DNA from 3 places in the Stenotrophomonas sp. STEN063 genome. Region 2 is predicted to be linked to each of the others. Evidence: predicted binding sites of a transcription regulator. Region 2 holds the regulator's gene; each other region holds the start of a gene.
The links. The regulator FliA, encoded in region 2, starts transcription of late flagellar genes. The targets are predictions, from matches to a motif close to TAAAGTTTNNCNNNCNNNGGCCGATAA.

Region 1 (4,955 bases), 180 kb from region 2:
ACAACGGAGAAGTCCCATGGCACAAGTCATCAATACCAACATCATGTCGCTGAACGCTCAGCGCAACTTGAACACCAGCGGCAGCAGCCTGGCGACGTCCATCCAGCGTCTGTCCTCGGGCCTGCGTATCAACAGCGCCAAGGACGATGCCGCCGGTCTGGCCATCTCCGAGCGTTTCAGCACCCAGATCCGCGGCCTCGATGTCGCCGTGCGCAATGCCAACGACGGCATCTCGCTGGCCCAGACCGCCGAAGGCGCAATGGTCGAGATCGGCAACAACCTGCAGCGCATCCGTGAGCTGGCGGTGCAGTCGTCCAATGCAACCAACTCGCCCAGCGACCGTGAAGCACTGAACGCCGAAGTCGACCAGCTGCTGTCGGAAATCGACCGCGTTGCCAACCAGACCGGCTTCAACGGCACCAAGCTGCTGGACGGCAGCTTCACCGGTGCCCTGTTCCAGGTCGGTGCCAACTCGGGCCAGACCATCGGCATCAATGCCATCGTCGACGCCAACATCGACACGCTCGGCAAGTCCGGCTTCGCCGACAACGTGACTGGCGCCGGCATCGGCGGCACCGCAGCGACTGCCTCCGGTTCGATCAGCGGCATCACCGTCAGCGTCACCCCGGCCGGCGCGGCGTCTGCTTCGCAGATCAAGCTTGACGACATCAAGATTGAAGTCGGTGACGATGCAGCGGCCGTGCAGAAGAAGGTTGCACAGGCCTTCAACAACAAGCTGGACCAGACCGGCATGTACGCAACCATCGAAGGCGGCCAGCTGAAGCTGACCTCGGTCAAGGCCGGCCAGGACTTTGGCGGCATCACCAACGGCACCTTGACTGGCGGCACCGGCATCACCGTCTCGCTGGCGGCCGATCTGGGCGCAACCACCGCAGCAGCCGGCGTCGCTGCCAATGGTGGCGGCACCCGCCACATGGAAGACCTGGACATTTCCGATTTCGCTGGTTCGCAGCGCGCAATTGAAATTGTCGACAAGGCACTGACCGCGGTGAGCAGCTCGCGTGCGGAAATGGGTGCGATCCAGAACCGCTTCACCTCGACCATCGCCAACCTGGCCACCACCTCGGAGAATCTCTCCGCTTCCCGTAGCCGTATCCGCGATGCGGACTACGCCAAGGAAACCGCCGAGATGACCCGCACCCAGATCCTGCAGCAGGCCGGTACGGCCATGCTGGCCCAGGCCAACCAAGTGCCGCAGAACGTGCTGAGCCTGCTGAAGTAAGCACGCTCCACATGTTCAAACAAAAACCCCGGCTTGCCGGGGTTTTCTGTTCTTGATGTTTGTGGGAGCGGCGTGAGCCGCGAAACTGGCACATTGTCGGATCGCAGAACCCACAGGGCCGTATGCACTACCGGCTTCGCGGTTTACACCGCTCCCATAAACATATCCAAGGCGCCCCCGCCCGTTGGACGGCGATTTTTGTCAATCAGATCTTACGGAAGCCCTAAAGCGTGGGAGGGTGCTGCCGTTATTGATATCAGCAGCGGTACTGCGGCCCCTACGGCACCTCCCACTGCACCCAGTACCGGTCAGGTTGAGCTGCCGGATCAAACGACAAAAAGGAATCCGAAATCATGGCACAAGTCATCAACACCAACATCATGTCGCTCAACGCTCAGCGCAACCTGAACACGAGCGGCACCAGCCTGGCCACCTCGATCCAGCGCCTGTCCTCGGGCCTGCGCATCAACAGCGCCAAGGACGACGCCGCTGGCCTGGCCATCTCCGAGCGTTTCACCACCCAGATCCGCGGTCTGGACGTTGCTACCCGCAACGCCAACGACGGCATCTCGCTGGCCCAGACCGCTGAAGGCGCAATGGTCGAAATCGGCAACAACCTGCAGCGTATCCGCGAGCTGGCTGTGCAGTCGTCCAACGCCACCAACTCCTCGACCGACCGCGAAGCGCTGAACTCGGAAGTCAACCAGCTGTTGAAGGAAATCGACCGCGTCTCCAACCAGACCAACTTCAACGGCACCAAGTTGCTGGACGGCACCTTCTCCGGCGCCCTGTTCCAGGTTGGTGCTGACGCTGGCCAGACCATCGGCATCAACAGCATCGTCGATTCCAACATCGATGCGCTGGGCCGCGCCGGCTTCGCTGCTACCCAGACCTCGACCGCTGCGCTGGCATCGGGTGCAGCCACCTCGGCTGGCTCCATCGGCGGCATGAAGGTGAACAACATCGACATCGAAGCCGTCAAGGTTGCCGTCGGCGACACCGGTACCGACGTCAGCAAGAAGATGGCAGCAGCCATCAACGAGAAGATGGACCAGACCGGTGTTTACGCAGCAGTCGACAAGGACGGCAAGCTGACCATGACTTCGGTCAAGGCTGGCAAGGACTTCACCTTCACCGACGCCACCAAGACCGACGCCGCTGGCCTGACCTACTCAGGCGCTGGCATCGTCGCCGGCACCGTGGCCGCCAACGCTGCCAATGGCACCAAGTTCCTGAAGGATCTGGACATCTCCAGCGTCGCCGGTTCGCAGCAGGCACTGGAAATCGTCGACAAGGCACTGACCGCCGTCAACAGCTCGCGTGCCGACATGGGTGCGATCCAGAACCGCTTCAGCTCCACCATCTCCAACCTGTCGACCACCTCGGAAAACCTGTCCGCCTCGCGTAGCCGCATCCGTGACGCTGACTACGCCAAGGAAACCGCAGAGCTGACCCGCAACCAGATCCTGCAGCAGGCCGGTACCGCCATGCTCTCCCAGGCCAACAGCTCCACCCAGAGCGTGCTCAGCCTGCTGGGCTAAGCACAAGGCGGCGCCCTTACACCGGCGCCGATCCAGATGTAGCCAAAACCCCTGCCAGTCGGCAGGGGTTTTGTGCATGGGAAGGCCTTGGTCCGCCGCAACGTCGTAACGGCACGCGGCTTGCATGGAGTGCACGCAAACGCCGCCGCCTGCCTAAAGTTGCTGGGCATGTGTGCCGATACAAGGGATACCTGCAAGGGCGTCCTTCAGCCTAGACCAAGGAAATAGCATGGCCACCTCCTCCCTCGCTGCTGTCGGCTCCGGCCTCGACATCCCGACCATCGTTGCCAAACTGGTCGCTGCCGAGCGCAAGCCTGCGGACAACCGCATCAATTCGCAGGGAACGGCGGCCACCGCCAAGCTGTCGGCACTGGGCAACATCAAGAGCTCGCTGACTGGCCTGCAGGCCTCGCTGGAGGCCATGGTCAAGAGCGCGGACACCCGTTCCTACAAGGCTACCGTTCCGGAGAACTCCGGCTTCAGCGCCAGCATCATCACCGATGCCGGTACCGGCAAGACACTGGCGACAGCAGGCACGTACAACGTTGAAGTGCTGAGCCTGGCGACAACCCAGAAACTGAGCTCCGGCGCCTTCGCCGCTGATGCAAAGGTAGGTGACGGAAAACTGTCTTTCGCATGGGGCGACAACAAGACGCTTGACGTCGATATCGCCGAAGGGTCAACGCTGACCGAGATTGCCGCCGCCATCAACAAGGCCGCCAACGGCAAGGGCGTCAACGCCACCATCATCACCGCCAGCGATGGCCAGCATCTGGTGATGAATGCCGTCGACGCCGGCACCGAGGGAGCGCTGAAGGTCACCGCCAGCGGTGGCAATGGTGGTTTGTCGGCGCTGACCTGGGACGGAGCTGCCGGCGGCATGGCCCAAACCACCGCCGCCGCCAATGCCAAGGTGAGCGTGGATGGCTTCGAACGCGAATCCAGCAGCAACTCGATCACCGACATCATTCCCGGCGTCACCCTCAACCTGAGCAAGGCCGAGGTTGGCACCACCCGCACATTGACGGTGGCACAGGACAATTCGCCGCTGAAGATCAACCTGCAGGCCTTCATCAGCGCCTACAACGCGACGACCAGCCTGCTGAAAAGCTCGACCAGCTACGACGCCACCAATGACAAGGCATCCACCTTGACCGGCGACTCGATGATCCGCGGCCTGCAGCAGCAGATGCGCAGTCAGTTGAGCGCGAACGTCGTCGACCTGAAAGCGCTCGGCGTTGCCATCAACAAGGACGGCACCCTCAGCTTCAGCGCTACCACCTTCGACAAGACCGTTGCGGAGAACCCCGGCGCAGCCGAGGCACTGTTTGGCAGCAAGGGCGCGCTTTCCACCGGCATGACCAGCATGCTCAAGAGCAACCTGGACAGCACCGGCACGTTGACCCAGCGCACCGACTCCCTGAACAAGCAGATCAAGAAGCTGGAAAAGGACCTGGACGCACTGGATGCGCGCATGGAGAAGGTGTCCGAGCGCTACACCAAGCAGTTCACCGCGATGGACACGCTGGTCGCGGGCATGCAAAGCACCAGCAACTACCTGAGCCAGCAGCTGGCTTCCAAGTCCTGATAAACGCCATATCGCAGCGACCAGCGACCTATACCCACCACCTGCCGCATTGACGAACACTTCGCGAAGCGGCTGATAACAAGGAGTTCCATCCACATGTACGGTGCCAACCGCCACTATGCCGAGCAATACCGCAAGGTCGGCGTTTCCAGCCGTGTCGTCGATGCGGACCCTCATCGCCTTGTTGCCTTGCTGCTTGAAGGTGCGGGCGAGCGCATCCGCCGCGCCGAAGCCTGCCTGGCCAGTGGCGACCAAGCCCTGAAGGGCAAGGCCATCGGTGAAGCCTGTGCCATCATTGGCCATCTCAACGGTTCGCTGGACCATGAGGCTGGCGGCGACGTCGCGGCCAATCTGTCCTCGCTGTACGAGTACGTATTGCACCGCCTGACCGAGGGCAACCTCAACAATGACGTCAACGCCTTGCAGGAGTCCTTGTCGCTGATGACCGAAATCGAATCCGCCTGGAATGCCATTCCCTCCGAGCAGCGCACCCTGCCCATTGCCAGTGAGGCGCGCTGATGGCCGATACCGCCAGCCAGGTGCTTGATGCCCTGCATGCAGACCTGGACGCCCTGAAGAACGC
Region 2 (4,955 bases):
GCGGTTGGCGCCACCGGTCGCTCCATCGACAACAGCATCGAGCTGGCACCGGGCAGCCGCTTCGCCGGCCTGCTCAAGTCGGCCGAGGTTGAACCGGTCGCTCCCCGCACGCCGGCCCCGCAGACCTTGTTTGCCACCCAGCCGGCCAGCGCCGACGAACTGCCGATCGTGCCGGCGTTCCGTCCGGTCGGCAGCGCCGCTGCGGTCGCGCCGCTGGCCGCCGCACCCGCGGTCACCCAGCAGGCCAGCTTTGCCGACGCCATCGCCGCCGTCACCATCGAGCCGCCCGCACCGATGGAACGCGCGCGCTTCGTCATCGATCCGCCGATGCCCGAGCCGGAGCTGCTGCAGCCGACCATTGCCGCAGCCATCCCCGCGATTCCTGTCGCACCGGTGTTCAACCCTGTTCCGGTCGCCGTGGCACCCGTCGCAGTCGCGCCCGCAATCGAGGCAATCGCAGCCCCGGTCGCTGCGGTAGCAGTCATCGCCGCCGTCGCTAGCCCGCAGCCAGCGGAAGCGCCGGTCACCCGCGCTGTTGAAACCACCGAAACTGCGGCCGTTGCGGCCAGCTCCCCGGTGAGCGCAGTGACCAGCGCCCCGGTGATCATCGCCCGCGACGACGAACAGCTCAGCCAGCTGCGCCAGGAAGTGGCCGGCATGCGCCACCTGATCGAGCGCGAGATGAACCGCTTCACCGATGAACGCCTGCGTGGCAGCGCGGTGCGCGCCAATGCGCTGGACCTGATGGACGAATACGGCTTCGACGCAGGTCTGGCCCGCGACGTCGCCACCCAGATCCCGGCCGACATCGATCCCAGCCGCGCCCGCGGCCTGATGCTGGGGCTGATCTCCAAGAAGCTGCCGATCGCCCCGGTCGACCCGATGGAAACCGGCGGCGTGATCGCCCTGGTCGGCCCCACCGGTGCCGGCAAGACCACCACCATCGCCAAGCTGGCCTCGCGTTTCGCCGAAGCCCATGCCGCCCGCGACGTGGCCCTGGTCACCACCGATACCCAGCGCATCGGCGCCCGCGAGCAGCTGTACGGCTTCGGCCGCCAGCTCGGCATCGCCGTGCACGAGGCCAATAGCGGCACCGACCTCAACCAGCTGCTGCAGAAGCTGGCCGACTACAAGCTGGTGCTGATCGATACCGCCGGCCTGGGCCAGCGCGACCGCGCCCTCACCGCCCAGCTGCAGTGGCTGCGCGCCGCCGGCCAGATCCGCACCCTGCTGGTGCTGCCGGCCAATACCGCCTTCCAGGACATGGACGAAGTGGTGCGCCGCTTCAGCGCCGCCAACCCGCAGGGCGTGGTGCTGACCAAGCTGGACGAGACCGGCCGCTTCGGTTCTGCCCTGTCGGTGGCGGTCGATCACCGCCTGCCGATCACCTGGGTGACCGACGGCCAGGACGTCCCGGAAGACCTTTATCGGGCCTCTGCCGCAAATCTTGTACTCCGCCTTGAAGATTTGCGCCGCGCGGCCGATATGCCCTGCAACACGGAGTTGAACAATGCAGTCGCGTGAGTACGCCAAGCTGACCAACACCTTCCCGCTGTCGGCAACCCGGCACGAACCAGCCGGCCCGGTACGCACCATCGCGGTCACTGGCGGCAAGGGCGGTGTAGGTAAAACCAATGTCTCGGCCAACCTGGCCGTGGCACTGGCAGGCATGGGCAAACGTACCCTGCTGCTCGACGCCGACCTGGGCCTGGCCAACATCGACGTGGTGCTGGGCCTGCAGCCCAAGCACACCCTGGCCGACCTGGTCGCCGGACGCGCTACGCTGGAAGAAGTCATCATCGAAGGCCCGAACGGCGTGCTGGTCGTGCCCGCCGCCTCGGGCCGCCGGCACATGGCCGAGCTGCAGCCGGCCGAACACGTCGGCCTGGTCAATGTGTTCTCCGAGCTGGAGCGCGAGCTCGATGTGATGATCATCGACACCGCCGCCGGCATCACCGACAGCGTGCTGACCTTCTGCCAGGCCGCCCAGGACACCGTGGTGGTGGTCTGCGACGAACCGGCCTCGATCACCGATGCCTACGCATTGATCAAGGTACTCTCGCGCGAGCGCGGCGTGGACCGCATCCAGGTCGTCGCCAACATGGTGCGCGACCCGAACGAAGGCCGCGCCCTGTACGAAAAGCTGGTGCGGGTCTGCGAGAAGTTCCTGATCGATGTCTCCCTGAACTACCTGGGCTGCGTACCGCAGGACGACTGGCTGCGCCTGTCGGTGCAGCGCCAGCAGCCGGTGGTCAAGCTCTATCCTTCCGCGCCAGCCTCGCTGGCCATCAACGAAATCGCCCGTCGCACCGCGCGCTGGCAAGCCCCAACCGCCCCGCGCGGCGGCGTTGAGTTCTTCCTGGAACGCATCATCCAGCAGAAGGTGAAGGCATGAACAATGCAGCCGCCCAATACCGTGAGGTCCAGCGCAACGCGGCCAATGACTGCATTGCCCGCCACGCCGACCTGGTACGCCGCATCGCCCACCACCTGGCCGCGCGCCTGCCCGCCAGCGTCGAGGTCGATGACCTGATCCAGGCCGGCATGATGGGCCTGATCGAGGCCTCGCGCAGCTATGACGCCGAACAGGGCGCTTCGTTTGAAACCTACGCTTCGATCCGCATCCGCGGCTCGATGATCGACGAGATCCGCCGTGGCGACTGGGTGCCGCGCTCGGTGCACCGCCGCGCCCGCGATGCCGCTGCCACCATCCGCCGCCTTGAGCAGAGCAGCGGCCGTGCGGCCAGCGCCAGTGAAGTGGCCGAAGCGATGGAGCTGCCGTTGCCCGAATACATGCGACTGGTTGAAGACGCCTCGCGTGGCCAGGTCTTGAGCCTGGAGTCGCGGATCGAAGACCAGGGCGAGCTGGACACCCCCAGCACCGGCGGCCCCAACCCGCAGCAGGTATTGGAGCGCAGCCAGTTCGGCGCCGAGCTCGGCAAGGCCATCGGCCAGTTGCCCGAGCGCGAGCAGCTGGTGCTGTCGCTGTACTACGAGCAGGAATTGAACCTGAAGGAAATCGGCGCGGTATTGGGCGTGAGCGAATCCCGCGTCTGTCAGATCCACGGCCAGGCCACGCTGCGCCTGCGTAGCCGACTGAAGATTTTCGAGGCGGCCGACGCCGGGCTCGAAGAACCATGAAGAGGAAAGTCTTTTGAACAAGAACATGCGCATCCTGATCGTTGACGACTTCTCGACGATGCGCCGCATCGTCAAGAACCTGCTCGGCGATCTGGGCTTCACCAATACCGCCGAAGCCGAGGACGGGCATGCCGCGCTGTCGATGCTGCAGACGCAGTCGTTCGATTTCGTCGTCACCGACTGGAACATGCCGGTGATGACCGGCATCGAGCTGCTCAAGGCGATCCGCAACGATGCCAAGCTCAAGACCTTGCCGGTACTGATGGTTACCGCCGAGGCCAAGCGCGAGCAGATCATCGAGGCCGCACAGAGCGGCGTGAACGGCTACATCATCAAGCCGTTCACCGCGCAGACCCTGGAAGAGAAGCTCGGCAAGATCTTCGAACGCCTGGCAGCGAGCGCCTGATGAACCAGCCCGGGGAAGCATTGAGCGACAAATCGGCCCTGGTGCAGCGCCTGCAGGACGCACTGGCAGCATTGGAAAGTGGCGATGAGGCTGGCTGGCGTCGGGAAATCGACGCGCTCGCCGCCCTGCGCACGCAGCCGATGATGTCCGGCCTGGGCAGGCTTGCACGCGAACTGGGCCAGGCGCTGGGGGAACTGCCCAGCGTGCCCAGCGAAGCCGGTGAGCTGGACGACGCCTGCGCGCGCCTGGACCACGTGGTGCAGATGACCGAGCAGGCCACCCATCGCACGCTCGATCTGGCCGAAGAATGCCGCGCGCTGACCGAGCGCCTGCGTGCGGACGGGCTGAATGCCGAACAGGGCGAGATCCTCGAACGCATCCGCCACAACCTCACCGAAGTAGCGCTGACCCAGAGCTACCAGGACCTGACCGGGCAGATCATCCGCCGCGTGGTCGGCATCGTCCGTCGCGTGCATGAAGGTTTTGGCGCGCTCGGCCTGCCGCCGCCGGAAGAAGAAGCGCGCAACCAGGGCCTGGCTGGCCCGGCCGTCAATGGCCTGGACCGTCATGCCGTGTCGCAGGTGGACGCAGACGACCTGCTCTCGGACCTGGGGCTGTAAGCCATGAGTGCTTTTGCCGACGACATCGCCGCTGACTTCATCATCGAAGCGCAGGAGATCCTGGATCGCCTCGGCGAGCAGCTGGTGACGCTGGAACAGGCACCGCACGACAGCGACCAGCTCAACGCCGTGTTCCGTGGCTTCCACACACTGAAAGGTGGCGCCGGTTTTCTGGCGATCCATCCGATGGTGGAGCTGTGCCACGCCGCCGAAGAAACCCTGGGCATGGCACGGGCAGGCAAAGCCGAACTGCTGGCGCATCACTTCGACGCCGCCCAGCAATCGCTGGATTGGCTGCAGGCCATGCTCGACGCAGTGTCATCAGGCACCGAACCGGAGCATGCACCTGCTGCGCTTATCGCACAGTTCGATGTTGGCGCCGCCCCCGTGGTCGCAGTCGTGCAAGCGGTCGCTGCGCCTGCGGGTGACAGCGACCTGATCAGCGAAGACGAGTTCGAAGCCCTGCTCAACGAACTGCACGGCAGCGGTACGCCCGGTGCCCAGCCGATCGCTGCGGCAAAGTCCGGCGACGACCTGATCGACGAAGACGAATTCGAAGCCCTGCTGGACAAGCTGCACGGCGGTGCCGCACCGGGCGCCGTTCCCGTCCAGCCCGTTCCCACCGCGCCAGCCAAACCCAGGCCGGCCGCACCGCCGACCGCAGCACCCCGCGCTGCCGCCGGCGCCGCCAAACCGGCAGCGGCAAAAGCCGCCGAACCCGAGCACACCGTGCGCGTGGACACCAAGCGGCTGGACGCCATCGTCAACCTGATCGGCGAACTGGTGCT
Region 3 (4,955 bases), on a different contig from region 2:
GCCTTGATCACGGCGTCGAAACCTTCAAACCGGGTCATGTCCATGAAGTAGCGATCGACCAGGTAGCGCACTGCCAGCCCCTGCTCCGCCAATTGCTGCCGAGCCTGATCACTGGCGACATTCAACAACCCCACATACTGCGCATCCAGCTTGACCGCCAGCGACTTCAGTGCGGCGACCAATGCATCTTCGGCTTCCGCGCCCAGCAGCACGATCACACCGCTGTCAAAGCAGTGCATCGCATGGCTGAAAAGCGCGCATTGCTCACGATCGCTTTGAATGCCCGCAGTACGCGCAAGCAGACCAAAAGGATCCACGGTCTGCACCAACTGCAGGTACGCAGGCACGAAGCCGACCAGCCTCCCGCCTTCGCGGGCCAGCAGGTAGAACGCACCCTTGATCGCCAACAAGGGCGAGCGCTCCGCAGCACACAGAAAGCGCCAGTCGTAGAAGAAGGAAGCGCCGCTGGCGTTGTGGAATTCACGGTACTCGGGTTCATCCATCTGCTCGATGGAATTCAGTACTTCCACTTCAATGGGCATCGCTCTACCCTCGGGGACGCTCACCGCCCGGGTGGCCAGACCGAGGGCAGGAGCGAAGGCATGGTTCACTACAGCAAGTGCGTCTTGCCGGATACCGCTGGCTGGTAGCGTGCGTTGCTAGCGCTTGCGGCACGCAATGATTGCCGCGTGCGGCTCATCGACATAGGCCTGCAGTGCCGGTGGCACCGCGCCCAGGTCATGACCCGCCACCAGCCGTGGATTCGACCATTTGATATCTTCCGCACCCGCTCTCAGCAACGCCGCCTCGATTGCCTGCTGCGACCAATACCATGCGTGCACGCTGGCCTCGTACTGGCGATAACGCAAATCCAGACGCAGGCGCCCCCCTTCCTGCCAGGGATTGGCGTCGTCATCCGGCGTCAGCGTGAAGCCGCAACCCGCGTAGTAACTCGGCGCTGGTGCGTAACGTGCATGGATGGGCAATGCGACCAAACGCCCGCCGGGCTGCAGCGGCGACATCATTTCTGCCGCCATCTGATCCAACTCGGCCAATGTGGTGGCATAAGGCAGCACATAGACCGCCAGCACAAGATCGAAATTACCGTTGGTGGTTTCATCCAACGTGGAGCGGAAGCTGATGTCCAGGCCGTCACGCTGCGCACAGCGGCGGGCGTACTCAAGCATGCCCTCGGCGAGGTCATATCCAACCACCTTGCGTGCGCCTGCGCGTTTCAACAGACGCGAGTAGTAACCGCTGCCACAGCCGTACTCCAGGACATCAAGTCCATCGAGTGGGCCCAGCGCCGCAAACACGCTTGGGGTTTCGATGTACTTCCGGAATGGCCAGGTTGCCATGTCTTCGTAGAGCGCACCCAACTGATCGAACTGATCTGCGGCTTCCTTGCTCATCTGCTGTTCCCTTGCGTTGAGGGTACTGCTCGGAAGTTGCAGATGCTCACGGATCACTGAATGTTAAATTGTGATACAAATCACCGTTTAAGACTATTTCACACTGTCATTTCGAACATTAAGCCGCCACTCAGGTTCCCCCTATACCGCCGTCAGAAGCCCGGCAGTCTGGACATTACAGTGTCGGCGGAATTTCGGGAGCCCATAGACAGGTAGCTAAATCAGCGCGTGCTGTTACTGGGCTCGTAACAGACTGATTAAAGATGTTAAAAAGGCGGCCGTTATCACAGTTTGTACCGCCTCCAAGGCGGCCACGCTGATCACCGCCCAACCGTAAAGTGTCCATGCCCGACCACGAATCGACTGCACCGACGCCCTCGCCACACGCCGGCAACCTGTATGCCGATGATCGCTACATGGTGCGTAATCCGCATCAGGTAAGGCATCTGCTACAGGCCATGATCGATCAGCGCTCGATGATCAATGTGCACCCGGATGGGCGCGACCAGTCCTTCCCTTCAGCGGTGCTGGAGGTGGACATGCAGGGCCTGGTGCTGGATGCCAGCCCGGTCCCATCGATCAACCGTTCGGTGGAGGCCGCAAGCACCCTGCTCTGCTTTGGCCAGGTCGACAAGGTCATGGTGCGCTTCCAGTTGCAGGGCCATCACCGCGTTGAGCGCGGTGAACACACGGCCTTTGAGATGCCGTTGCCGGAAGAGGTTTATCACCTGCAGCGGCGCGAGTTCTATCGCCTGGAGACGCCGGTTGGCGATTCGCCGTATTGCGTTCTCCCAGACCCGGACGGCGGCGAAGCCACCCGTTGGCGCGTGCTTGACATCAGCGCAGGCGGCATAGCCCTGCTGCTACCGCCCGACCAGAACCTGCTCAAACTCCAGAGCCGCTACAGCTGCTTGCTGGAGGTTCCCGAAGGAGCACCGATCAAGTGCTCGTTTGTGGTCTGCAACCTGCGCCAACAGAAGCAGCCCAACGGTTCGGAGATGACCCGCATCGGCCTGCGCTTCGACGACCTTCCGCGCGGCGCCGACAACATCATCCAGCGCTACATCTTCCGGATTGACCGCTTGCGCAAGGCGCGCAGCAACGGGGAGTAAGGCAAGCGCACTAGCGACGGAAGCCTGGGGCTTTCTCGCTTTTGTTTTTGTTTTTGCCGTCGCATTTTCCCTAGGCCGTCATCCCCGCGAAGGCGGGAATGACGGCAAAGGGCGGGAGCACAAACGGCAACCGCAGCTAATCCTGGCCAGAATCACACTCCTGCCCCCCCCCATCCCGCGATTCCTGCCTCGGCGCCTAAAGTCCCACCCGAAAGCGCCGATACCGGTGCATCAGCCGCATCGCATCGGCAGCCCGCCAGGACCAGGATCCGCCATGAATGACTCCCGCAGCACGTCCGCCGATACCACCGGTGGCGAGTACCTCAGCTTCACCCTCGGCAACGAACACTACGGCGTGGATATCCTCAAAGTGCAGGAAATCCGCGGTTATGACGCCGTCACCCGTGTCCCCGATGCCCCCGACTACATCAAAGGTGTCATCAACCTGCGCGGTACCATCGTGCCGGTCATCGACCTGCGCCTGAAGCTGCGGCTGGACGAAGCACGCTATGACGCCTTCACCGTGATGATCGTGCTCAACGTCGAAGACCGCGTTGTCGGCATCGTCGTGGACAGCGTTTCCGACGTGATCCCGCTCAACGCCGAGCAGATCCGCCCGACCCCGGAATTCGGTGCTGCAGTCGATACCCGCTTCATCTCCGGCATCGGCACCCAGGACGATCGCATGCTGATCCTGCTGGATATCGAGACCCTGCTCGATACCGCCGATCTTGGTCAGCCGAGCGTTGCCGAAGAAGCGGCCTGAGCGAAGGTTTCGCCAAGTCGATCACAGTTCCATGCATGCAATTCAAGCCCGACGACTATGGGCCGATAGCGATTGCATGCCTGTCCTCCCCGACCGGCCCCCTATCCTTTTCCGGAGTTCCCGATGTACAAGCATGTACTTCCGCTGTTTGCTGCCACCGTACTGGCGACCGTCGCGTTCGACGCCGCTGCCGATGCCGAGATGATCCCGCCGGAAACCGCAGCGCGCTTCGCCGGCAAGGACGGCATGGTCTGTGGCAAGGTCGAGAAAGCCCGCTACGCCGAAGGCTCCGAAGGCCAGCCGACTTTCCTGCACATGGGCGGCATGTTCCCGCGCCACACCTTCTCGGCACGCATCGCTGGCAGCAACCGCAGCAAGTTCGGCTTCCCGCTGGAAACCCTGGAAGGCAAGACCGTCTGCGTGATCGGCAAGATCCAGCGCGAGGCATCGCGCGCCGAAATCGAAGTGGCGTCGCCGGCCAACCTGAAGCTGGCAAACATCAAGTAATCCGCCTTTCGTCGCGCCGGTCCCGCCGGCGCGCCACCCCGCCCGTGTGACATGGCGGGGCCTGTTCCCGGAGATCGCGCAAGATGCAGTGGATCAACTCGCTGAAACTGAAGCCGAAGCTGATGCTTACTTTCGGCGTCGTGCTGTTCGTCATGTTGTTGCAGGGCATCGTCGCCTACCGCGGCCTGCATTCGCTGAACAACGTCACCACCGACCTCGCTGAAAACCGCATGCCCAGCCTTCGCACCACCGGTGAGTTGAGTGGCATGGTCAGCGAATACCGCAATGCGTCCTACCAGAGCCTGGTGCGCGCCAGCGATGACGTCAAAGCCGATGCCAAGGCACGTGCCACCGAACTGCGCATGCAGATCGACACCACCATCGCCGCCTATCCGAAGCTGATCGACAGCCCGGAGCAGAAGAAGCTGTTTGATGCCTTTGTCGCCGACTGGGGCAAGGCGGCTGCGTCGTACGACGCCGTGACCGAAATGCTGGCATTGGACCTGCCGGATGACGCCATCGACACCTTTGTTGGCGAAACCCGCAACCTGCACCGCAATGCCTATAACGCCCTGCAGGCACTGGCCGCGAACGACAATACCCGCGCCCAGGCCGCTGCCAAGCAGGCCGAAGAAACCTATCGCGCTTCCGCCCTGGTCGGCATCATTGCCGTGCTGGTCGGTGGTGCTGCCGGTCTGGCACTGATCTGGCTGTTTGCCCGCTCGCTGGTTGCCACCATCCGTGGCGCCGTGGACGTGGCCAATGAAGTCGCCAGCGGCAAGCTGGATGGTTCCATCGACGTCTCGCGTGCCGACGAAGTTGGCGATCTGCTGCGCGCCATGCAGCGCATGCAGCGCGACCTGCGCGAACGCATCGACCGCGACCAGATCATCGCCAGCGAGAACCTGCGCATCCGTACCGCGCTGGACTATTCGTCCACCGGCGTGTTCCTGACCAACAACGACCTCGAGATCGTCTACGCCAACCGCGCCCTGCTCGACAAGCTCAGCGAGCACCACGAGGAAATCAGCAGCGCACTGACCGACTTCGACGCCAGCCAGCCACTGGTCGGCCAGCCGGTCACCGTACTCGAGCACCGTGGCGAGGTTGACGGCAAGGTGATGGAAGGCCTCGAGAAGAACGGCGTATTCAAGCGTG

Region 1: the regulator FliA is predicted to act here: its motif matches at 1,468-1,494, upstream of AC1VWL_RS00785 (flagellin).
Region 3: the regulator FliA is predicted to act here: its motif matches at 2,722-2,748, upstream of AC1VWL_RS14495 (chemotaxis protein CheW).

The regions. Positions count from the first base shown of each region.
Region 1 is NZ_JBXFWF010000001.1:187,021-191,975, reverse strand. It holds gene AC1VWL_RS00790 (flagellin) at 17-1,243, shown strand; gene AC1VWL_RS00785 (flagellin) at 1,597-2,784, shown strand; gene fliD (flagellar filament capping protein FliD) at 3,014-4,372, shown strand; gene fliS (flagellar export chaperone FliS) at 4,469-4,891, shown strand; gene AC1VWL_RS00770 (hypothetical protein) at 4,891-4,955, shown strand, end outside.
Region 2 is NZ_JBXFWF010000001.1:9,145-14,099, reverse strand. It holds gene flhF (flagellar biosynthesis GTPase FlhF) at 1-1,524, shown strand, start outside; gene AC1VWL_RS00065 (MinD/ParA family ATP-binding protein) at 1,511-2,395, shown strand; gene AC1VWL_RS00060 (RNA polymerase sigma factor FliA) at 2,392-3,141, shown strand; gene cheY (chemotaxis response regulator CheY) at 3,155-3,547, shown strand; gene AC1VWL_RS00050 (protein phosphatase CheZ) at 3,547-4,167, shown strand; gene AC1VWL_RS00045 (chemotaxis protein CheA) at 4,171-4,955, shown strand, end outside.
Region 3 is NZ_JBXFWF010000056.1:21,592-26,546, reverse strand. It holds gene AC1VWL_RS14510 (GNAT family N-acetyltransferase) at 1-542, opposite strand, end outside; gene AC1VWL_RS14505 (class I SAM-dependent methyltransferase) at 660-1,412, opposite strand; gene AC1VWL_RS14500 (flagellar brake protein) at 1,757-2,524, shown strand; gene AC1VWL_RS14495 (chemotaxis protein CheW) at 2,799-3,290, shown strand; gene AC1VWL_RS14490 (hypothetical protein) at 3,414-3,797, shown strand; gene AC1VWL_RS14485 (methyl-accepting chemotaxis protein) at 3,881-4,955, shown strand, end outside.